4 regions of the Mixta sp. BE291 genome follow, and region 1 is predicted to be linked to each of the others. Evidence: predicted binding sites of a transcription regulator. Region 1 holds the regulator's gene; each other region holds the start of a gene.

Region 1 (6,050 bases):
TAATGCCAAAAACCGTGTCATCCTCACCATTTGCGTTCCGCCTGTTGTTATCATTGTGATGGCTCAGTTGTAACTGAGAGGCGGACGCGGCATGAAGTAATTAAAAATTATGTTTAATCACCAAATTGACTTAGAAAATATATCGCTATCGTTATCTGGAAAGTAAAAAAGCCTGATGTTTTCTGATGAAAAATGGATCTAAATCAGACACTGTATAAGTACGCTTCAGGGCGCTTCATTGGTGAGTTGTCAGAGGGTTGTCCATGTCGATTGAGAAAGTTGCTCGTTTCGCTGGTGTATCGACCGCGACCGTTTCCCGCGTGCTGAACGGCTATCAGGGCGTGCGGCCGGCAACGCGTGAGCGTGTTCTCGCTGCTATCGCCGCCTGCCAGTACCAGCCGAATCTGCTGGCGCGTCAGTTACGTACTTCGCAGAGCCGGATGTTGCTGGTGCTGGTCTCGAATATTATTAATCCCTTCTGTTCGCGCGTGGTACGCGGCATTGAGGCGGAAGCCGAAGCCAACGGCTATCACATTCTGCTGTGCAACTCCGATTCGCAAACTCAGCGCGAATCCGCTTACCTGTCGCTGCTGAGCGGTAAAGTGGTGGATGGCGTGATTACCATGGATGCGGCGAGCAACCTGCCTGAGCTGCGCCAAATGATTGGCGATGCGCCCTGGGTGCAGTGTGCCGAGGGCGATCCTGAAGAGGATGGCTCATCGGTAACCATTGATAATCAACAGGCGGCGCGCGCGGCGGTGCAACATCTGGCGCAGCGTGGACGGCGGCGTATTGCGATGATTAACGGCGATCCGCGTTATCTCTATGCGCAACAGCGCGAGTTAGGTTACCGGGCAGCGTTAGGCGAACTGAATTTGCCATGGTCGGCCGTGGAGTATGCCAATGAAGTCGAATGCGAGGCAGGTTTTGCGGCAATGCAGCGGCTGCTGGAGGCGCCGGAGCCGCCCGACGCCGTGTTTACCGTCTCTGATGTGCTGGCGGTCGGGGCGATCCACTGCGCGCGCCAGCATCAGCTAACCATCCCGCAGGATATCGCCGTGATGGGCTTTGACGGCCTGCCGTGGAGCGCCATGCTGTCGCCGCCGCTCAGCACGCTGGAGCAGCCGATGCATGAACTGGGCACCCGCAGCGTCCAGCTGCTGTTGCAGCGGATACAGAATCCGCTGGCGCCGCAGGTGCATGAGCGGCTGCTCTGCCAGCTGGTGGCGCGCGCCTCCAGTTAATCAGTGCCAGATCAACAGCACGCAGGCGGCGGTCAGCGCGCCCATCGTCAAGTTAAAGATTTTCCAGGCGCGGCGGCTACGCAGCAGGCGGCCAATCAGGGTGCCGAAACCCAGCCAGAGAACACCGGCAACCAGGTTAACCAGCGCCATGCCAACGCTGATCGCCACGATGGAACTGCGATATGCCTCGCCCGACAGGCTGAAGCTGGCTACCGCTCCCAGCGCCATTAGCCAGGCTTTGGGGTTCACCAGCTGCAACAGCCCGCCCTGCCAGAAAGGCATGGGTCGGGGCGGCGCTTCGCCCAGTTCGATTTTTTCATAAGCCGCCGTGGCGATTTTCCACGCCAGCCACAGCAGATAGAGGCTGCCGACAATTTTCAAAAACAGATGCAGCGAGGGATAAACCAGGATCAGACCGCCCACGCCAAACGCCACCAGCAGCAGCATCAGCTGCATGCCAAGCATAATGCCCACCATCAAAGGAAGCGATCGCAGGAAACCAAAATTGGCGCCCGCCGTGGTCAATAGCGTATTATTTGGACCGGGCGTCACTGCTGCGACCCAAAGAAAACCAAGCATCGATAAAAACAGACTGAGTTCCATACAATGGGTGCTCCCCACCCGGTAAAGGTTAATCCGTTTAAACTAACAGCGTGCCTGAATGCGCACAAGCGTGAAACGATGAGCTTTGATCACACGCAGGAATCCTTTATTCCCCTGAAAGGACTGCATAATCCGCATTTACAAACGGTGCTGCCGCGCCTGTTTCGCCGTCGCGCTTATTTGCGCCCTCACTGGCAGCGGCTCGACCTGCCCGACGGGGATTTTATCGATCTGGCCTGGAGCGAAGATCCGCTCCAGGCGCGACACAAGCCGCGCGCGGTGCTGTTTCACGGACTGGAAGGAAGCTTTCACAGCCCTTATGCGCACGGCCTGTTGCAGGTTTGGCAACAGCGCGGTTGGCTGGGCGTGGTGATGCATTTTCGCGGCTGTAGCGGCGTGCCTAACCGCATGGGGCGCATCTATCATTCCGGCGAAACCGAAGATGCCAGCTATTTTTTACGCTGGCTGCAAACCACGCTGGGCCATGCGCCAACGGTTGCCGTCGGCGTGTCGCTTGGCGGCAATATGCTTGCCTGCCTGCTGGGCCAGCAGGGCGATGACTGCCCGCTGGATGCTGCCGTCACGGTCTCTGCGCCGTTGATGCTGGAACCGTGCAGCGCGAAGCTGGAGCAGGGGTTCTCCCGCGTCTATCAGCGTTATCTGCTGGGCCAGCTGAAACTCAACGCCCGCCGCAAGCTACAAGCCTGGCCCGGCACGCTGCCGGTCGATTTGCCGCAGCTGAAAGCGTTAAAGCGCCTGCGTGATTTTGATGATGCCATCACCGCGCGCGCCCACGGTTTCGCCGACGCTGGTGATTACTATCGACGCGCCAGTGCGATGCCGCTGCTGCCTGCTATCCGCAAACCGCTGTTAATTATTCACGCCGCGGACGACCCATTTATGACCCGCGAGGTGATCCCCGACAGAACGCGGTTACCTGCTAACATTGAATATCAACTCACGGAATATGGCGGCCATGTCGGCTTTGTCGGCGGTACATTGCGCCGCCCGCAAATGTGGCTGGAACAGCGTATTCCCCAATGGCTCTCACCTTATCTGGATAACTAAGCTGTGATTATTCCCTGGCAAGATCTCTCTCCGGAAACGCTGGAAAACCTGATTGAAGCCTTTGTGCTGCGCGAAGGCACCGATTACGGCGAGCAGGAACGCTCGCTGGCGCAAAAGGTGGAAGATGTGCGACGTCAGCTGAAAAGCGGCGAAGCGGTGCTGGTCTGGTCGGAACTGCATGAAACGGTGAATATTATGCCGCGCGGTCAGTTTCGCGACGGCTAGCGATGACGATGGCGCTGTGCGGCTCGTCACATTAATGCGCGCTGGCAGGCGCGTACAGTAATGACACTTGTCGCCTAAACGTGATAACAATGCTCATCGCCCGATGTTACCCAGAGAGTGCTTATGTCAGCCAGACATCCGATTATCGCGGTAACCGGCTCCAGCGGAGCGGGAACCACCACCACCAGCCTTGCCTTTCGTAAGATTTTCCAACAGCTTAACCTACACGCCGCCGAACTTGAGGGCGACAGCTTTCACCGCTATACGCGTCCGGAAATGGATATGGCGATCCGCAAGGCACGCGATCTGGGCCGCCATATCAGCTATTTTGGCCCGGAAGCCAACGACTTTGGCCTGCTTGAGCAAACCTTTGTTGAATATGGCGAACATGGGCGGGGCCAGTCGCGTAAGTACCTGCATACCTATGATGAAGCGGTGCCGTGGAATCAGCTGCCGGGTACCTTCACACCGTGGCAGCCGCTGCCGGAGCCAACGGACATTCTGTTTTATGAAGGGCTGCACGGCGGTGTGGAGACGCAGCAGCACAACGTGGCGGAAAAGGTCGATCTGCTGGTGGGTGTGGTGCCGATCGTCAACCTGGAATGGATCCAGAAGCTGATACGCGACACCAGCGAACGCGGCCATTCACGCGAAGCGGTGATGGATTCGGTGGTGCGCTCAATGGAAGATTACATTAACTACATCACGCCGCAGTTTTCACGCACCCATCTTAACTTTCAGCGCGTCCCCACGGTGGATACCTCGAATCCTTTTGCCGCGCGCGCCATTCCTTCGCTGGATGAAAGCTTTGTGGTGATTCATTTTCGCGGTCTGGAGGATATCGATTTCCCCTATCTGCTGGCGATGCTGCAAGGCTCCTTTATTTCACATATTAATACGCTGGTGGTGCCGGGCGGAAAAATGGGCCTGGCGATGGAGCTGATCATGCTGCCGTTAGTGAAACGTCTGATAGAAGGCAAGAAAATCGAATAGCTGATAAGTCAGCCAAAGCATTGCCTGGGCTGGCAACAACTACACGGCAATTGTCCGATTCAGCACAAGCTGAAGCGAGACAACAGGAGACAGTAAGATAAAGCTGTGCTACAAACAAAGCTGTAATATTTTCGTTCTATGAAACGAAAACGGGACGACTGCACGCCTTAAGGCCTCGCAGTTGCCTGCATAAATTTCCAGCAGGAAACGCTTGAAGATTTCCACGCCTGACAGGGAAAACTGCCCCCTGTATTTAGGGCACGATTACAACAGAGGATAATAGCGAATGGTTCTCGGCAAACCGCAAACAGACCCTACACTCGAATGGTTCCTGTCACATTGCCATATCCACAAATATCCATCAAAAAGCACGTTGATTCATCAGGGTGAAAAGGCCGAGACGCTCTACTACATCGTAAAAGGTGCGGTTGCGGTACTGATCAAAGATGAAGAAGGCAAAGAGATGATTCTTTCCTATCTTAATCAGGGTGATTTCATTGGCGAGCTTGGCCTGTTTGAAGAAGGTCAGGAACGCAGTGCATGGGTACGTGCGAAAACCGCCTGTGAAGTGGCTGAAATTTCTTATAAGAAATTCCGCCAGCTGATTCAGGTGAATCCCGATATTCTGATGCGCCTCTCTTCCCAGATGGCGCGCCGCCTGCAGGTGACTTCAGAGAAAGTAGGCAATTTAGCTTTCCTTGACGTGACTGGCCGCATTGCGCAAACGCTGCTGAACCTGGCGAAACAGCCAGATGCGATGACCCACCCGGACGGGATGCAAATCAAAATTACCCGTCAGGAGATCGGTCAGATCGTTGGCTGCTCGCGCGAAACGGTGGGCCGTATTCTGAAAATGCTGGAAGATCAAAACCTGATCTCCGCTCACGGTAAAACGATTGTCGTTTACGGCACCCGTTAAGCACCCCTGAAAATACGGCGTGATGCCTGTCATCACGCCGTATTTATTTTTGGTGATGTCGTGATGTGGCGGAGAATTATTTACCATCCTGAAGTGAACTATGCCCTGCGTCAGACGCTGGTGCTCTGTTTGCCGGTCGCCATTGGCTGGCTGCTGGGTAACCTGCAACAAGGGTTACTTTTCTCACTGGTGCCCGCCTGCTGTAATATCGCCGGGCTGGATACGCCCCACCGCCGCTTTTTTAAACGCCTGATCGTTGGCGGCTCGCTGTTTGCGCTCAGCAGTTTCCTGTTGCAATGGCTTACGCTGCAGCAGGTGCCGCTACCCGTGGCGCTGTTCGCCATGGCGCTGTTGCTCGGCGTTACCGGTGAAATCGGTTCGCTGCATGCGCGTCTGCTGCCCGCCTCGTTGATTGCGGCAATTTTTACGCTGGGTCTGGTGGGGCATATGCCCATCTGGGGCCCGCCGCTGCTTTATATCGGCGGTACCTTCTGGTACGGCCTGTTTAACTGGTTCTGGTTCCGGCTGTGGAAAGAGCAGCCAATGCGCGAGACGCTCAGCCTGCTTTACCGCGAACTGGCTGATTACGGCGAAGCCAAATATACCTTCTTAACGCAGCTCACCGACCCGGAAAAGGCGCTGCCGCCGCTGCTGGCGCGTCAGCAAAAGGTTGTTGATCTGATTAATACCTGTTATCAGCAAATGCATATGCTGGCCGCTAACCGCGATCACAGCCATCGCCATTTGACGCGCGCTTTTCAGGTGGCGCTCGATCTGCAGGAGCATATTGCCGTCAGCCTGCATCAGCCTGAGGAAGTGCAGAAGCTGGTCGAGCAAAGCCATGCGGAAGCGGTGATTCGCTGGAATGCCCAAACCATCGCCGCCCGGTTGCGCGAGCTGGCGGACGATTTGCTGTATCACCGGCTGCCGTCACGTTTCACCATGGAAAAACCGCTGCTGGGGCTGGAGAAAATCGCCCGTCAGCATCCGGAAAATCC
Region 2 (6,050 bases), on a different contig from region 1:
AGCAGCCTTCCACGAGGCCGCGATGAATCAGTGAATCTGGCCCGTTCAACACGGTGAAGTTTTCTGCGCCCTGCGCGGCCTGAAGAAAACCTTGCAGGCTCTCGTAGCTACCGGCGCTGTCTTTGATGCCGATGATATTGGGATGCGCGGCCAGCGTACGTACCGTTTCCGGCTGGAGCGTATTGCCGGTGCGCGCCGGAATGTTATACAAGAACAGCGGCACCTCGAGCGCGTCCGCCACGCGAAGGTAATGTCCGATCAGCTCCTCCTGTTTAAGCGGCACAAACCAGGGCGTGATCGCCGAAACGGCATCCACACCCAGCTGCGCCACCTGCTTGCCCAGGCGGATGGTTTCTCGTGTGGCGATCTCGCCAATATGCGCCACGACCGGCGCCCGACCCGCAGTCTCATCGACACAGGTTTGCGTCACCGCCAGCTTCTCTTGCTCATTCAGCACAAAGAATTCGCCGTTGGTGCCGCCACAAAAAATACCGTTGCCTGCCTGCAGCTGACGGCGTACCTGCTGGCGCTGTGCCGTGGGTTTAAAAGCGCCTGCGGCATCAAAGGTGGTGACAATCGCAGTCAGCACGCCTTCAATTTTCTGTTTCATGATTACCTCGTTATTCAGGCCTGTTGGGTGGGAAAGAGCGTCAGATAAATATCCCGCACCATCCTGGCGCTGACCTGAGTCGGGACATTTTTAATTAACCGTTGGACATCCAGCGCCGATTCCACCAGCTGCGGGAGCTGATCGGCATTGATCCCCAGCTCATCAAGGCTGGCGGGAAGCTTCAGGCGGCGCACCAGCGCGGCGAAATAGTCCACCAGCGCGTGAGATTTTTCTTCCTCGTTCAGGCGGCGATCGGCATCGGGCAATAAGTCATACGCCTGAGCGAATTTACCCACCGCCGCCGGACGTACCGCACGCATACAGGGCGCAAGCAGGATGGCGTTAGCGACGCCGTGCGGCAGGTGATATTTGCCGCCGAGCGGATAGGAGAGGGCGTGTACCAGGTGCGTTCCGGCATGGGCAATCGCCGCGCCGCCATAATAAGAGGCCCACAGCATATCGAGGCGCGCTTGCAGGTTGTGCGGCTCGGCGACACTGGCTTCCAGGCTGGCAAACAATTTTTTCAGGCCAATCAGCGCATAGTTATCGCTCACTGGATTGGCGACGGTCGCGGTAAAGCATTCAATCAAATGGCACAGCGCGTCGATGCCGGTAGAGGAGGCGATATGCGGCGGCATGCTGGTGGTCAGCTCCGGCACCAGCGCGACGTAATCGGGCAGCATCACCGGTGAAATGATCCCTACCTTGGTCTGCTGCTCCGGGATCGCCAGAATCGCGTTTGGCGTAGCCTCCGATCCGGTGCCCGCCGTGGTCGGGATCAGCAGCGAAGGCAGGCGCGCGGTGGGCTTCTCGCCCGCCAGCAGCTGATTCAGCGTCGGTGCATCTGGCAGACACAGCACCGAGAGCAGCTTGGCGACATCCAGTACGCTGCCCCCGCCAATTCCGATCACCATTTCTACCTGACGTCCGTTCAGGCTTTGCAGCTGTGCGGCGACGTCATGCTGGCTCGGCTCCGGCGGAACATTATCCAGAACGATCAGGCTCTCCGCCTGGCGCTGTAGCTGTTCCGTCAGCGCCGCCACCGCAGGAATGGCGCGGATATTTTTATCGGTCACCAGCAGCAGGCTGCGCTGGTTTTTTATCAGATAACCGATGTCGTTAAGCGCCTGAAAGCCGCTGATGAGAGTGCTGTTGATGTTCATAAGGTCTCGTATTTCCCCCCGCAGAAGCTGCGTAATGATTTTATTTATTCAAAAAAAGCACTGGTGCCCAATTTTATAGGGGAAATCGCATGTGATTAATTTGAGTTTGCTCACATTTAATCAATCATGATTGAATATAATCATTATGCAGCGCAGGAACCTTTTTACCATGGGGAAAGAGATGAAGATCAAACATACATTCGAAAAAATTCCGGGCGGGATGATGGTGGTGCCGCTGGTTATTGGCGCATGTCTGAATACCTTTTCCCCTGAGGCGCTGGAAATCGGCGGCTTCACTACCGCTTTATTTAAAAATGGCGCAGCAGCGTTGATCGGTGCCTTTTTGCTGTGCATGGGAGCGGGCATCAGTTTTCAGGCCGCGCCGCGTGCGCTGCTTCAGGGCGGCACGATCACCTTAACCAAGCTGGTTATCGCGATGGCGATGGGCCTTGGCGTGGAGTATCTGTTCGGCGCAGGCGGCATCTGGGGCCTGAGCGGGGTAGCGATTATTTCTGCTATGAGCAACTCCAACGGCGGGCTGTATGCCGCGCTGGTGGGGGAGTTTGGCAACGAGCGCGATGTCGGTGCGATTTCAGTGCTGTCGCTGAATGACGGCCCGTTTTTTACCATGATTGCGTTGGGCGCGGCCGGAATGGCGACTATCCCGCTGATGGCGCTGGTTGCCATTCTGGTGCCGCTGGTGGTGGGCATGTTGCTGGGCAACCTTGATGCCGAAATGCGCGATTTTCTGACCAAAGGCGGGCCGCTGTTGATTCCGTTTTTCGCTTTTGCCCTGGGCGCGGGCATTAACCTGGAAATGTTATTACAGGGCGGCGTGGCGGGCATCGTATTAGGCGCGTTAACCACGCTGGTTGGCGGCTTTTTTAATATCCGCGCCGATCGCCTGGTTGGTGGATCCGGCATCGCCGGTGCGGCAGCGTCCAGTACCGCGGGCAATGCGGTCGCTACGCCGCTGGCGATTGCGCAGGCCGATCCCGCGCTGTCTGAGGTGGCCGCCGCCGCCGCGCCGCTCATTGCCGCCTCAGTGATTACCACAGCGATCCTGACGCCCTTACTCACTTCATGGGTCGCGAAGCGTAACGGCAGGCTACAGCCAGCCCGCAAGGAGAATGTATGAAAATGATCGTCATCGCCGATGATTTTACCGGCGCTAATGATACCGGGGTTCAACTGGCGAAAAAGGGGGCGCGCACTGACGTTATGCTGACCACTGGACAAATGTCCTCCCGCCGCGCTGACGTGCTGGTGATCAATACCGAAAGTCGCGCCAGCGCTGCTCACGAGGCGGCGCGTGCGGTAACCGAGGCGCTATCGTCCTGGCGCCAGTTGGCTGATATGCCAATCCTGTATAAAAAAATCGATTCTACCTTTCGCGGTAACGTGGGCGCGGAAATCGAAGCCGCGCTACGCGCCAGCGGTAAAGGGCTGGCGTTGATAGCGGCAGCGATTCCCAGCGCTGGCCGCAGCACGCTTAACGGCGAGTGTTTGGTGCATCAGGTGCCGTTGGCACAAACCGAATTCGCCAGCGATCCGCGCACGCCGATCGTTTCTTCACGCATAAAAACCCTCCTTGAGCAGCAAAGCACACTGCCGATTATCGAGGTTCCTTTGGCGCAGATCCGCGCCGGAGCATTGCAGCGCTTACTCGCTGAATATGCCCGTCAGGCGCCGGTGATGGTGATAGCCGATGCTGTTACCGAGCATGATTTGTCATTAATTGCCGATGCGGCGCTGGCACAGCCGGACCTGCCATTACTGGTAGGCGCGGCGGGGTTGGCAAGCGCCTTGCCGACCTCCCTTTATCTGAAAGCGCGTCAGGCGCTGCCCGTTTTGGTGCTCGCCGGTTCGATGAGCGAGGTCACGCGCGCACAGGTTGCGCTGGCGCTCAGCAGCCAGCGGGCCGAAGCTGTCGATATCGATGTTGATCAACTGCTGGACGGTGAAAAGGAGGTTTATAACCACCAATTGATTGAGCAAGCCTGCGCCGTGCTCGATCGGGGGCAGCACTGCATTTTACGCACCAGCCGTAGCGAAGCGGATCGCTATCAAATCGAAAAGCTTTGTCAGCGTACGCAGCTCAGCCGCGCGCAGTTGGGCGAGCGTCTGAGCCAGCGGCTGGGTGAGCTGACGCTGGCGATTCTCGACAAAACGCGTATCGGTGGATTGTTTTTGACCGGCGGTGATATCGCCATTGCGGTTGCTCAGGCGCTGGGCGCGCAGGGCTATCGCATTCAACAAGAGGTCGCGCCCTGTATCCCATGCGGCTGTTTTATTAACAGCGAGCTGGATGATTTGCCGGTGATTACCAAAGCCGGCGGTTTCGGTTCTGAGAGTACGCTTTGTGATGCGCTCTCGTTTATTGAGGAGATGTACTGTGACCACTAAAACCATCGCGGTAACCATGGGCGATCCGGCCGGTATTGGCCCGGAAATTATTGTCAAAGCGCTTGCGGAAGGGGAGTTAAACGGCGCGCCAGCCGTGGTGATCGGCTGTCTGGAGACGTTAAAACGCGTGATGGCGCAGGGCAACCTCCCGCAAATGGAGCTGAAAGAGATTACCTCGGTGGCGCAGGCGCATTTCACGCCCGGCACCATTAACGTGCTGGATGAGCCGCTGGCCGATGCACAGGCGCTGGCGCCCGGTAAGGTTCAGGCGCAGGCGGGCGATTTAGCGTACCGCTGTGTGAAGCGCGCCGCGGAACTGGCGCTGGCGGGCGACGTCCATGCCATTGCCACCGCGCCGTTAAATAAAGAGGCGCTGCATTCGGCCGGTCATCTCTATCCTGGTCATACCGAATTGCTGGCGCAGCTGACCCAAAGCAAAGATTACGCGATGGTGCTTTATACCGATCGGCTGAAAGTGATTCACGTCACCACGCATATCGCGCTGCGTAAATTTCTCGATACGCTGAATCAACCGCGCGTGGAGACGGTGATCGGCATGGCGGACACCTTTTTACGCCGCGTTGGCTATGCGCAGCCGCGCATCGCGGTGGCGGGCGTCAATCCGCACGCCGGAGAAAATGGTCTGTTTGGCGATGAAGAAATTAACATTGTTGGCCCGGCGATTAAGGCGATGCAGGAAAAAGGGATTGATGCTCGCGGCCCTTGTCCGCCGGATACGGTTTACCTTCAGTGTTATGAAGGGCAGTACGATATGGTGGTGGCGATGTATCACGATCAGGGCCATATTCCGCTTAAGCTGCTGGGCTTTTACGACGGGGTAAATATCACTGCAGGCCTGCCGTTTATCCGCACGTCTGCCGACCACGGTACCGCATTTGATATTGCCTGGACAGGTAAAGCGAAGTCTGAGAGCATGGCCATCTCGATTCAACTTGCGATGCAACTTGCATAGGGAAAGATGAAAGGACAAAGTCGCCTCGACCAGATTATGGATTACCTGAAAGGGCATAATCTGGTTACCGTTGATCAACTGGTGTCGGCCATTTCCGCCTCGCCGGCCACCATCCGCCGCGATCTGATTAAGCTGGATCGGGAAGGGGTCATTAGCCGGACGCACGGCGGCGTAACGCTAAACCGTTTTATTCCTGAGCAGCCGACAACCACGGAAAAAAGCCAGCGCAACCTGGCTGAGAAACAGGCGATTGCGCGTGCGGCGGCGGCGCGGGTGAAAGCGGGCGATTCGGTGGTGCTGGATGCGGGCACCACCATGCTGGAGCTGGCGCGCCATCTGACGCACCTGCCGCTGCGGGTGATTACCGCCGATCTGCATATTGCGCTGTTTCTTTCCGGTTTCCGGCAAATTGAAGTAACGATTATTGGCGGACGCATTGATGATTCCAGCCAGTCATGTATCGGTGAACACGGTCGCCGCCTGTTGCGCTCGCTGCATCCGGATATCGCTTTTGTCAGCTGCAACTCCTGGAGCCTGGAAAAAGGCGTGACCACGCCCACCGAAGACAAAGCGGGACTCAAGCAGGATCTGCTGCTTAACGCGCGTCAACGCGTGCTGCTGGCGGACAGCAGTAAATATGGTTCCTGGTCACTGTTTTGCGTGACGCCGTTGCAGGCGTTAACGGAAGTCATCACCGATGGCCGGTTAGCAGAAGAGGATCAAGCGCTGCTTAAGGCACAAGACTTTGCCTTAACGCTGGCGGGATAAGCAAAACGGGGCGGCTGCGCCGCCCCGGTAACGCGCGGGCTTTACTGCGTTTTCAGGCCAAGAGAGGGAATATTGCGGCCATAATAGATTTCACGCATCTCTTTCCACAACAGATCGGTAATCCGCTTAT
Region 3 (6,050 bases), on a different contig from region 1:
GCCGTAAAGGAAATCTTTCGCCATCATCAGCGGATTCGGCGCGCGCATCGCCAGCGCGGTAATCACCGCCAGCATCAGCATACAGCCGCTGCCGGAGGTCCAGCCGCTGTAAAGCCAGAACAGCGTACCCAGCGCCGTCGCCACAAAGGTACGGATGCCGTTAATCATCGCATGATGGGTTTCCGCCGAGCGCGCGCGCACCACATCCACTTCATGGCTCAGCAGCGCCTCTTCCTGCTGGCTCATGCTACAGTTGGTCTGCACCCCTTTTAACAGCATCAAATATTGCGTGGCGGCGCCTGTCCAACTGACCAGAGTAATCGGCGTGCTTTTGCTGCCCGACGCGCTGATTACGCGGCGCAGATTTTTCAGATGTTTGTGCAACTCGCTGAGGCTGGTGACCTCTTTTTCCAGCAGAAGGCGGTACTGCGGCGGAATATATTCCGGGCGGGAGTTTTGAATCAGAAAGGTTTCCGCAGCCTGGGTAATCAGCGTCAGCGAAAGCGTATGCATGCCTTTCAGACGGCGGTTCGCCCGCTGCCAGCGTGATGATTCCATATTCAGCTGGCTGCGCATGCCGTTAAGCGTGGTGGTGCGCCGTACCAGATTGCTCCATGCCTTATCCACTTCGTCTTTATCGCCGTGGGCGACGCAGAGCTGCAGCAGACGATACTGCTCCAGCAGCAGCGTTTCGATCTCTTTATCTATCACCTTCTTGATCGAGCGCGGCGAGAAAACCATATCCGCCAGAATCGCCGAGACGATGCCAATGATGATTTCGCTACAGCGTTCCACCGCAAACTGCGGCGCCAGCGTCGGCGTTCCGGCGGTTAAATCCACGCTGACCACGATAATCAACGCGGTATAGCCTGCCAGCCCCAGCGCATAGGAGTTTTCTACCCGCATTAATGAGGAAAGCCAGACGCAAAAACCCGCCCAGATACAGCAGAGCAGCATCATCACCACCGGCGCGCGAATGGTGGCGATCATAATCACCAGCGCCGCCAGGCAGCCAAGAAAGGTGCCGATAATACGCAGCATGCCGCGATGGCGCAACGCGCCGGAGTAAGGATCGCCGCCCGCCGCGAACGCGGTGCCGCCGGCGACGATGCCCGCGGTCATCACCGCCCAGCGCGGCGTTTCCAGATTAAAGTGAAAGCCAATCAGCAGCGCCGTCAGCACGGCAAACGTCAGCTTAACCGGAAAACGTAACCGTTCGAGTTGCATCACGCCCCCCGCTTAACCGAACTCACGCAGGCGATGCAGCAGCCGGGCCAGCGGCGATGCCGGTTTTTGCTCACGATCTTTCTCACCGGTGACGACAATAGTGGCGGTAGTGCCCGCTGGATAGAGATTGCCCGGCTGATGATCGAGCAGGATCTTCACCGGCACGCGCTGCGCCAGACGCACCCATTCCAGATTCGAATCGATGGTGGCCATCCCTTTGCTGTCAACGCTGCTGCTGCTGTTGGTGACGCCAGCGGCCACGGAATCAACCGTGCCGCGCAGGACGCGATCGCTGCCCAGCGGCGTGATCTCTGCCCGGAAGCCGGGGCGCACGCCTTCCAGCTTGGTCTCTTCCATATAGGCCATCACGTAGTAGGAGTTCTGTTTTACCAGCGCGACCGAGGTGGTGCCGCGCGTAATAAACTCGCCGGTAAACACGTTAAGGTTGGTGACCCAGCCGTTGGCCGGTGCGCGGATAACCGTACGTTCCAGATCCAGCTTCGCCAGATCGCGTGAGGCCTGGGACTTCGCCAACTGATGTTCGGCGGTTTGCAGATCGTTATTAGATTGCTCGATCGCTTCACGCGACATGGCGATCGCGCCCAGCTGATTGCGGCGGGCCGCTTCGCGACGCTTTTCATTCACCAGCGCCTGGTAATACTGCACATCCGCTTCCGCTTCCGCCAGCGCCTTCTCAAAGCGCGGCTGATCGATGGTAAACAGCACCTCTCCCTTTTTCACCAGCTGGTTGTCATGCACGCGCACATCGGTAATCAGGCCGGTGACGTCAGGCGCGATAGCGACCACGTCAGCCGCAAATTTGGCGTCTCTTGTCCAGGGCGATTCGGTATAAAACGCCCAGGCGCGGAAAATAACCACCACGGCGATAGCAACCAGAATCAGGGTAATGGCATAGCGTGTAATTTTTCTTATTAGAGTTTTCACTTAAAACCTCAGACAAACAGACAGGAGACTAAATAGAACAGGCAGCAGTAGAGTGCGGTATTAAACAGCGCCGGATGCCAGACAAAATCATACAGGCCGACCGGCAGCAGCACGCGGCGCACCAGCCAGAACAGCAAGAGCGAAACAATGATTTCAAAAAATATGGGCGGAAAAGAGAGCCCAAATATGACGATAACCGGTAACACACTCATCTTTCATCCTTATTAATACGTAACCGGGTCATACCGTTGTGCCAGCACCAAACGGCCTGTGAAGACAGGAAGTTTCATATTACGGGTTGATGATGATCGGACGACAGGTACACTGTCAGACGAATATCAGCACCTAAAGCATAGCGTGTACTTAAGTGTCCTGGCACAAAAGGTGAGTTACCAGACGGCAACCCGGCGGCATATAGTAACGTGCCTGACTATAAGTTATCTACATAATGTGATCTAAATCACTTTTAAGCCAGAGTGAATAATGGAACGACTCAAGGGTATGTCGGTTTTTGCCAAAGTTGTTGAATTGGGGTCATTTACTGCCGCTGCGCGTCAGCTGCATATGAGCGTCTCGTCCATAAGCCAAACTGTCTCGAAACTGGAAGATGAACTGCAGGTGAAGCTGCTGAACCGCAGCACCCGCAGCATCGGGCTGACCGAGGCGGGCCGCATCTACTATCAGGGCTGCCGCCGTATGCTGGCGGAGGCGCATCAGGTGCATGAGCAGCTTTACGCCTTTAATAACTCGCCGATCGGCACGTTGCGCATTGGCAGCTCATCGACCATGGCGCAAAACGTACTGGCAACGATGACGGCGGAAATGTTGCAGGAATACCCTGGCCTGACGGTGAATCTGGTGACCGGCATTCCAGCCCCCGACCTGATCGCTGACGGACTGGATGTGGTGATTCGCGTAGGCGCGTTACAGGATTCCAGTCTGTTTTCGCGGCGGCTCGGTTCGATGCCGATGGTGGTCTGCGCGGCAAAACACTATCTTGAGCAGCACGGCACGCCCGACAAGCCCGCCGATATCGCTAATTTTTCCTGGCTGGAATATAGCGTGCGCCCGGACAACGATTTCGAACTGATCGCGCCGGAAGGGATCAGCACGCATCTTTCGCCGCAGGGACGCTTTGTGACTAACGATTCACAAACGCTGACACGCTGGCTGAAGGCGGGCTGCGGCATCGCCTATGTACCGTTGATGTGGGTGATTGAAGAGATCAAAGCGGGCGAGATAGAGATCCTGTTTAGCCGCTATCAGTCAGATCCGCGACCGGTTTACGCCCTGTATACGCAGAAAGATAAGCTGCCGTTAAAGGTGCAGGTCTGTATTGATTACCTCAGCGCCTGGTTTAAAAAGGTGGCGCAGATCTATCAGGAACATCGTCAAAGCGGTTAATCCCCTGGCAGCGGGCTGCCAGGGGAGATCCATCAGGCGGTGCCGCCGACGGTTAACCGATCCAGCTTCAGCGTCGGCTGACCGACGCCAACCGGCAGGCTTTGCCCTTCTTTACCGCATACGCCCACGCCTTTATCCAGCGCGAGGTCGTTGCCGACCATGGAGATCTGCTGCATCGCTTCGATACCGGAACCGATCAAGGTGGCGCCTTTTACCGGCCGCGTAACTTTCCCTTTCTCGATCAGATAGGCTTCTGACGTCGAGAAAACAAACTTGCCGGAGGTGATATCCACCTGACCGCCGCCGAAGTTAGGCGCGTAAAGGCCATACTCCACGCTTTCGATAATTTCCTGCGGCGTTGATTTGCCGTCCAGCATATAGGTATTGGTCATGCGCGGCATCGGCAGATGCGCGTAGGATTCGCGGCGGCCGTTGCCGGTGGGCTTCACGCCCATCAGACGCGCGTTCAGCTTGTCCTGCATATAGCCTTTCAGCACGCCGTTTTCGATCAGCACGTTGTACTGGCCCGGTACGCCTTCATCATCGATCGCCAGCGAACCGCGCAGACCGTTCAGCGTGCCGTCATCCACCACCGTACAAAGCTCAGAGGCGACCAGCTGACCCATTTGTCCGCTGAACATCGAGGTGCCGCGACGGTTGAAATCGCCTTCCAGCCCATGTCCGACCGCTTCATGCAGCAGCACGCCAGGCCAGCCCGCGCCCAGCACCACTGGCACCGAACCCGCAGGCGCCGCCACGGCGGAGAGATTAACCAGCGCCATACGTACCGCTTCGCGCGCCCAGCGTTCCGCCCGCACTTCGCCTGCTTCGTCAGCCAGGAAGAAATCGTAACCGGTACGTCCGCCGCCGCCGCTGGAACCGCGTTCGCGTTTGCCATCTTCTTCCACCAGCACGCTAACAGAAAGACGCACCAGCGGACGCACATCGGCCGCCAGCGTGCCGTCGGTGGCCGCCACCAGTACCAGTTCATAGACGCCGGTCAGGCTGGCGCTGACTTCCTGTACGCGTTTGTCTGCGCTGCGCGCCGCGCTATCAACACGGTGCAGCAGCGCGATTTTCTCTTCGCGCGACAGGCTCTGTAAAGGATCGAAAGCCGGATAGAGCGCCGGATGCGATACCGCCGCCAGCGCCTGCGCCTTGCCGTTGCCCTGCTCACGCACAATGCTGCGTGCCGCCTGCGCGCTCAGCTGCAGCGCGTTCAGGGTGATTTGGTCAGCATAGGCGAAGCCGGTTTTTTCGCCGCTTACGGCGCGTACCCCAACGCCCTGATCGATATTCCAGGAGCCATCTTTAATGATGCGATCTTCCAGCACCCAGGATTCATGGTAGCTGGACTGGAAATAGAGATCGGCATAATCCAGGCGACGTTCTGAAAGCTGCCCAAGCAGGGTGAACAAATCCTGCTGATTGATGTTGTTCGCAGTTAGCAATTGCTCACTTACCAGATTCAGACTCATCGTTTCTCACTCATTATGTGACATTATTGCTATAGCCTGCGGTAATTCCCCTGCGGCGTCAAATTCACTTCGCGCTCTTTTCACGCGGTTTGCGCAACACTTCATTAATTTCCGGCTTATCTATCGGTCCGCTGATGTGATAACGCAACAGGGAAATTTTGTTCCACAGCGGCGCCAGCACCTTGCTGGCGGCAAACACCGCCGCGCCCACCACCGGATTGATGGCAAACGCCGTGGCAACGCCGACCGAGGCGGAGATTTCTGGAGCGACCACCGCCTCCATATCAATCTGCCGCTGCACCAGATCCAGCTTGCCCTGCATGGCGATATCCGCCTCCAGCCCATCCACCAGCAGATTGTCGGTTTGCACTACGCCATCTTTGATCCACGCCGTGCCGTTGATCGAGTCAAACCAGAAGCCTTCGCTAAAGGTATCGTTGAAATCAAAACGCAGCTTGCGCAACAGCGCATCAAAGCTCAACAGCCGCAGCAGCTGCCCGGCGCGCCCGCTGCTGACGTCCGCCACCTGGCCTTTGCCAAAGTGGGTTTTCAATACGCCGCTGAGCGAGGATTCCGACGGCTGCCAGGGCGCAGCACGCCAGTGCAGATCATATTCCAGCCTGAAAGGCGCATCGCGCAGCGGCGTGTTTACGCCAAACCAGTTGGTTGCATTGTTGATATTGTCGCCGCTCAGCTTGCCTTGCAGCGAGGTGCGCTGCTCATCGGGGCGATTAACCCATTCGCCGTTAACGCTCAGGCGCGAACTGCCGGTATCCACCAGGCCGTCGGTCAGCGTTAAGGTATCATTGCGCGGCGTCAGGTTGGCCTGAATGCGGCCGAACTTTTGTCCGCGCAGCCAGCAGTCGTCACAGTCTATTTGCAACGCCGGCCAGCCAGCAAAGTTGATCACGCTGCCTGTCTGCGGCCCACCCGCAGAGGCGGCCTCGTCGTCGCTTTGCCATTCCGGGTTGTAATAGAGCCAGCCCAAATGCGCGC
Region 4 (6,050 bases), on a different contig from region 1:
GTGGCTGGATGCCTTTAAACCGGCTTATGAGGCGCTGCAGGGGCAGAGCAAACTGCTGTTAACCACCTATTTCGACAGTATTGGTCAGAACATCAATACCATTCGTGCGCTGCCGGTGCAGGGCCTGCATGTGGATCTGGTTCATGGGCAGGACGATATCGCCAGCCTGAATCAGCAGATTCCCGCCTCATGGCTGCTCTCCGTGGGCGTGATCAACGGCCGTAACGTCTGGCGTGCCGATCTCAGCAGCTGGTTCGAGCGCCTGCAACCGCTGGTAAGCCAGCGTCAGCAGCTGTGGCTCGGCTCTTCCTGCTCGCTGCTGCACAGCCCTATCGATCTCAATAGCGAAACCCGTCTGGATGAGGAAGTAAAAAGTTGGTTCTCCTTCGCGTTGCAGAAGTGCGGCGAGCTGGCGCTGCTGAGCCAGGCGCTGAACAATAATGATGCGGCCGCGCTGGAAGCCTGGAGCGCACCGATTCGCGCCCGCCGTCACTCTTCTCGCGTGCATAACGCGGCGGTGGCACAGCGACTGGCAGCGATCAACGCTCAGGACAGCGAGCGTCAAAGCAGCTATAGCGAGCGCGCTCAGGCACAGCGCCAGCGTTTCCAGCTACCGGCATGGCCAACCACCACCATTGGCTCCTTCCCGCAAACCACCGAGATCCGCGGCCTGCGTCTTGATTTCAAACAGGGACGCCTTGACGGCAATCACTATCGCACCGGCATTGCTGAGCATATTAAGCAGGCGATCGCCGAGCAGGAGCGTCTGGGGCTGGATGTGCTGGTGCATGGAGAAGCTGAGCGTAACGACATGGTGGAATACTTCGGCGAGCATCTGGACGGTTTTGTTTTTACGCAAAACGGCTGGGTACAGAGCTACGGTTCCCGCTGCGTGAAGCCGCCGGTGATTATTGGCGATGTCAGCCGTCCGGAAGCGATTACCGTTGAGTGGGCGAAATATGCCCAGTCGCTGACCAGCAAGCCGGTAAAAGGCATGCTGACCGGCCCGGTCACCATTCTTTGCTGGTCTTTCCCGCGTGAGGACGTTTCACGTGAAACCATCGCCAAACAGATTGCGCTGGCGCTGCGTGACGAAGTGGCAGATTTGGAAAAAGCGGGCATCGGGATTATCCAGATTGACGAACCGGCGCTGCGTGAAGGCTTGCCGCTGCGTAAGTCTGACTGGGCCGCCTATCTGACCTGGGCCGTGGACGCGTTCCGCCTTAACGCCGCCGTGGCGCAGGATGATACCCAGATCCACACCCATATGTGTTACTGCGAGTTCAACGACATCATGGATTCCATCGCCGCGCTGGATGCGGATGTGATTACTATCGAAACGTCACGTTCCGATATGGAACTGTTGGAATCTTTTGAAGAGTTTGAATATCCGAATGAAATTGGCCCGGGCGTGTATGACATTCACTCGCCGAACGTGCCTGACGTCGAATGGATGGAAGCGCTGCTGCGTAAAGCGGCGCAGCGTATTCCGGTAGAGCGTCTGTGGGTGAACCCGGACTGCGGCCTGAAAACCCGTGGCTGGACCGAAACGCGCCTGGCGCTGGCGAATATGGTGCAGGCAGCGCAGAAACTGCGTGCGGAAAATCGTTGATTTCAACGTGTTGATACCAACAGGGGCGCTAAGCGCCCCTTTTTTTTACCGATCGGCAGGCTTCACGCCATATTGATGGAACCAGGCGAGCATACGTTGCCAACCATCTTTGGCTGATTCTTCATGGTAGCTCGGACGATAATCGGCGTTAAACGCGTGTCCGGCTTCCGGGTAAACGATAATTTCCGCCGTGGCGTTAGCCGCATGCAGCGCCTGCCGCATTGAATCAACGCTTTCCAGCGGAATACCTTCATCTTTTGCGCCATACAGGCCCAGCACCGGCGCGTTTAAATCAACGGCAGCATCAATCGGGTGCGTTGGCTGTTTCAGGGTTTTTTCGCCGGTCAGACGGCCATACCAGGCGACGCCCGCCTTCAGCTGCGGATTGTGCGCCGCATAAAGCCAGACAATGCGGCCGCCCCAGCAAAAGCCGGTAATTGCCATATTGCGCATATCACCGCCATGTTTTGCCGCCCAGTTGGCAACGTGATCGAGATCCGCCAGCACCTGCGCATCAGGCACGTTACTGACGATGTTTTTCAGTAATTGCTGAATGTCGCTATATTCGCTGGGATCGCCCTGGCGGAAATAAAGCTCCGGCGCCACCGCCAGATAGCCTTCCGCCGCCAGACGACGGCAAATATCGCGGATATGCTCATGTACGCCAAAAATCTCCTGTACCACCAGCACTACCGGCAGCGGGCCGTTGGCCTCTTTCGGGCGCGCATACCAGGCGGGCATATTTTCGCCCTGCGTATTGATGGTGGTTTCGCCGCCCTGGATGGCGTCGTTGTGCGTAATAATGGTTGTCGCGGCGGTTGGCGATACGGCCGGGGCGAACCCGTTATCGCCCTGTTTTTCGCCCAGGTTGTTTTCGGTTTTCATTGTTATCTCCGTGCTGCTATTAGCGCAATCCGGTAACTATAGCCAAAATCAGCCAAAGGCTCCGGCCTGCATGTCCGCTTTCTCTTTAACATTCTGCTGGATAAATACACACAGCAACTTGTAGCAAACCGGTGAAGCAGAGTGCTTTAATGTGATTGTTATCACGTTATTTTTTAAGGTGAATGTAACTTTCATTTTCTGAAGTGATTAATCTCACATATTTTTTAGCGGGCTTACCGTAGAGTAGCCGCCAACAGGTGAATTTTCTCAGGAGGGGTTATGGCCCAGTCAGATGTGTTTCATTTAGGACTAACTAAAGCAGACTTGCAGGGCGCGACGCTGGCGATTGTGCCGGGCGATCCGGAGCGCGTGAAAAAGATTGCGTCGCTGATGGATAATCCCCAGGCGCTGGCTTCGCACCGTGAGTTTACCAGCTGGCGTGCTGAGCTGGATGGCAAAGCGGTGATTGTCTGCTCAACCGGTATCGGCGGCCCTTCGACCTCTATTGCCGTGGAAGAACTGGCCCAGCTGGGCATCCGTACTTTCCTGCGTGTTGGTACCACCGGCGCGATCCAGCCCGATATTAATGTCGGTGATGTACTGGTGACCACGGCGGCGGTGCGTCTGGATGGTGCCAGCCTGCACTTTGCGCCGATGGAGTTTCCAGCCGTTGCCGATTTCGCCTGTACTACCGCGCTGGTTGAGGCGGCGAAAGCCGCTGGCAACACGCCGCACATTGGCGTGACCGCCTCCTCTGATACCTTCTACCCAGGCCAGGAGCGTTATGACACCTTCTCGGGTCGCGTGGTGAGCCGTTTCCAGGGCTCCATGAAAGAGTGGCAGCAGATGGGCGTGCTGAACTATGAGATGGAGTCCGCGACGCTGTTAACCATGTGCGCCAGCCAGGGCCTGCGCGCCGGGATGGTAGCTGGCGTGATCGTTAACCGTACGCAAAAAGAGATTCCTGACGCCGCGACCATGAAGCAGACCGAAAGTAACGCGGTAGCGATTGTGGTGGATGCCGCGCGCCGCCTGCTGGCGTAATTTTCCGCGCCGTGGCGAAAGGTTTACGCCGCCCCGGTGAAGGGCGAACGGTGTTTTCAGGGCTGGCTTATTGTCAGCCCGTTTTTTATCTGGACATTGATACAGTGCGCCTCTACCTTGGCTCTGTTTGTAGCAGGAAGGAGAGGGTGCGGTGGATAACCAGCTTATTGTTGGGATCGCTTTGGCGCTGGCCGGTGTGCTGGCCGGTTGGCTGTTTGCGCATTTTCGCATTGCCGGGCAGCTGGCCGCGCAGGAAACGGAGCGGCGTCTGTTGGAGCAGGCGTTGGCGCAGGCAAAGCAGCAGGAAGCGCAACAGCAGCAGCAGCGTCAGGCGGAACAACAGCAGCAACAGCTGCGCGACAAAGAGCTGCGTCAGCTGCATGGCGCGCTGACCGCCGCCCAGGAAAAGCTCCAGCATTTTGACTACTGGCGTAATGAGAGCGAACAGCTCAGCCGTGAACTGCGTAATCAGCTGGAGGTCAACAGCGCGCAGGAAGCGGAACTGCGTGAAGTCACTATCCGCCTCGAAGAGACCCGCCTCGCCGCTGAAGAGAAACAGCGTCTGCTAACCAATAGCGAACAGCGTCTGAGCGCGCAGTTTGAGAATCTCGCCAACCGAATTTTTGAACAGAGCGGCCGTCGCGTTGATGAACAAAACCGTCAAAGCCTGAACGGGCTGATTACGCCGCTGCGTGAGCAGCTGGACGGCTTCCGTCGTCAGGTGCAGGAAAGCTTTGGTCAGGAAGCGCGTGAGCGTCATACGCTGACGCATGAAATTCGCAACCTACAGCAGCTGAATGCGCAAATGGCGCAGGAGGCGATCAATCTCACCAAAGCGCTGAAAGGCGACAATAAAACCCAGGGAAACTGGGGCGAAGTGGTGCTGAGCCGCGTGCTGGAGGCTTCCGGCCTGCGCGACGGGCATGAATATGAAACGCAGGTGAATATTCAGGTTGATGCGCAAAGCCGCATGCAGCCGGACGTGATTGTGCGTTTGCCACAGGGCAAAGATGTGGTGATCGACGCGAAAATGACGCTGGTCGCCTATGAGCGCTATTTTAACGCCGATGATGAAGCCACGCGTGAGCAGGCGATCGGCGAGCATATCACCGCTATTCGCGGCCACATTCGTCTGCTCAGCCGTAAAGATTATCAACAATTGCCCGGTTTACGCTCGCTGGATTATGTGTTGATGTTTATCCCTATTGAGCCTGCCTTTTTGCTGGCGATAGATCGTCAGCCGGAGCTGATTAGCGAAGCCCTGAAGCACAATATTATGCTGGTTAGCCCAACCACGCTGCTGGTGGCGCTGCGTACCATTAATAACCTCTGGCGCTATGAGCATCAGAGCCGCAACGCGCAGCGTATCGCCGATCGCGCCGCGCGGTTATACGATAAAATGCGGCTGTTTGTGGATGATATGACCAGCATGGGACAGCATCTCGACAGAGCGCAGGAAAGCTATAATCAGGCGATGAAAAAGCTTTCGCAGGGGCGTGGCAACCTGATTGCCCAGAGCGAAGGTTTTCGGCATCTGGGCGTGGAAATAAAGCGCAGTATTAACCCAAGGCTGGTGGAGCAGGCGCTGCCGGAGGCCGGAAGCGCGGACGACGAAGAGTCGGCGCGCATCGGGGCGGAAAGCGCGCCGCAACAGGGCGCTGTGGCGTGGCACGACAGCATTCGGCAACGATGAATAACGCCGGGCTCACGTGCCTGACTACGGGTACTCTGTTACACTGCAAAGATATTTGATTGTGGAGCAGGTGAAGCAGATGGCAGATGAATCCAGGGACACGACACATTTCGGTTTTCGTACCGTAGCTAAAGACGAAAAAGCGGACATGGTAGCGGGCGTATTTCATTCCGTTGCCGCCAAATATGATCTGATGAACGATTTGATGTCGATGGGTATCCATCGTATCTGGAAGCGTTTCACTATTGATTGCAGCGGCGTGCGCCGTGGGCAACGCGTGTTGGATTTGGCCGGTGGCACCGGCGATTTAACCGCAAAATTTTCCCGTCTGGTTGGCGATACCGGGCAGGTTGTGCTGGCGGACATTAACAGTTCCATGCTGAAAATGGGCCGTGAAAAGCTGCGCAACAACGGCGTTATCGGCAACGTCAATTATGTACAAGCGAATGCTGAAGCGCTGCCTTTCCCGGATAACTATTTCGATTGCATCACCATCTCTTTCGGCCTGCGTAACGTAACGGAAAAAGAGAAGGCGCTCGCCTCGATGTTTCGCGTTCTGAAGCCAGGCGGACGTTTGTTGGTTCTGGAGTTTTCTAAACCGGTACTGGAACCCGTGAGTAAAGTGTACGACGCTTACTCATTCCATGTGTTGCCGCGTATCGGCGAGCTGGTGGCGAAAGATGCTGAAAGCTATCGCTATCTGGCGGAATCGATCCGCATGCATCCCGATCAGGAGACGTTAAAGTCGATGATGATGGATGCCGGTTTCGAAAACACTTCGTATCACAACCTGACGGGCGGGATTGTCGCTCTGCA

The links. The regulator CRP, encoded in region 1, controls carbon source genes, mostly activating them, when cyclic AMP is high. The targets are predictions, from matches to a motif close to ATGTGANNNNNNTCACAT.
Region 2: the regulator CRP is predicted to act here: its motif matches at 1,872-1,889, upstream of J2X14_RS08035 (iron-containing alcohol dehydrogenase).
Region 3: the regulator CRP is predicted to act here: its motif matches at 2,621-2,638, upstream of aaeR (HTH-type transcriptional activator AaeR).
Region 4: the regulator CRP is predicted to act here: its motif matches at 2,699-2,716, upstream of udp (uridine phosphorylase).

The regions. Positions count from the first base shown of each region.
Region 1 covers NZ_JAVDXN010000004.1:479,863-485,912, reverse strand. The annotation lists gene tauA (taurine ABC transporter substrate-binding protein) at 1-30, opposite strand, end outside; gene J2X14_RS12295 (LacI family DNA-binding transcriptional regulator) at 264-1,244, shown strand; gene J2X14_RS12290 (LysE family translocator) at 1,245-1,847, opposite strand; gene J2X14_RS12285 (hydrolase) at 1,926-2,915, shown strand; gene J2X14_RS12280 (YheU family protein) at 2,919-3,140, shown strand; gene J2X14_RS12275 (phosphoribulokinase) at 3,264-4,133, shown strand; gene crp (cAMP-activated global transcriptional regulator CRP) at 4,420-5,052, shown strand; gene J2X14_RS12265 (YccS/YhfK family putative transporter) at 5,116-6,050, shown strand, end outside.
Region 2 covers NZ_JAVDXN010000003.1:82,399-88,448, reverse strand. The annotation lists gene J2X14_RS08040 (dihydrodipicolinate synthase family protein) at 1-610, opposite strand, end outside; gene J2X14_RS08035 (iron-containing alcohol dehydrogenase) at 625-1,773, opposite strand; gene J2X14_RS08030 (2-keto-3-deoxygluconate permease 1) at 1,955-2,911, shown strand; gene dtnK (D-threonate kinase) at 2,908-4,179, shown strand; gene J2X14_RS08020 (D-threonate 4-phosphate dehydrogenase) at 4,139-5,152, shown strand; gene J2X14_RS08015 (DeoR/GlpR family DNA-binding transcription regulator) at 5,159-5,920, shown strand; gene speD (adenosylmethionine decarboxylase) at 5,962-6,050, opposite strand, start outside.
Region 3 covers NZ_JAVDXN010000003.1:523,273-529,322, forward strand. The annotation lists gene aaeB (p-hydroxybenzoic acid efflux pump subunit AaeB) at 1-1,227, opposite strand, end outside; gene aaeA (p-hydroxybenzoic acid efflux pump subunit AaeA) at 1,240-2,172, opposite strand; gene aaeX (p-hydroxybenzoic acid efflux pump operon protein AaeX) at 2,181-2,384, opposite strand; gene aaeR (HTH-type transcriptional activator AaeR) at 2,656-3,576, shown strand; gene tldD (metalloprotease TldD) at 3,609-5,054, opposite strand; gene yhdP (AsmA2 domain-containing protein YhdP) at 5,119-6,050, opposite strand, start outside.
Region 4 covers NZ_JAVDXN010000013.1:64,642-70,691, forward strand. The annotation lists gene metE (5-methyltetrahydropteroyltriglutamate--homocysteine S-methyltransferase) at 1-1,612, shown strand, start outside; gene J2X14_RS20165 (dienelactone hydrolase family protein) at 1,658-2,497, opposite strand; gene udp (uridine phosphorylase) at 2,777-3,541, shown strand; gene rmuC (DNA recombination protein RmuC) at 3,693-5,234, shown strand; gene ubiE (bifunctional demethylmenaquinone methyltransferase/2-methoxy-6-polyprenyl-1,4-benzoquinol methylase UbiE) at 5,314-6,050, shown strand, end outside.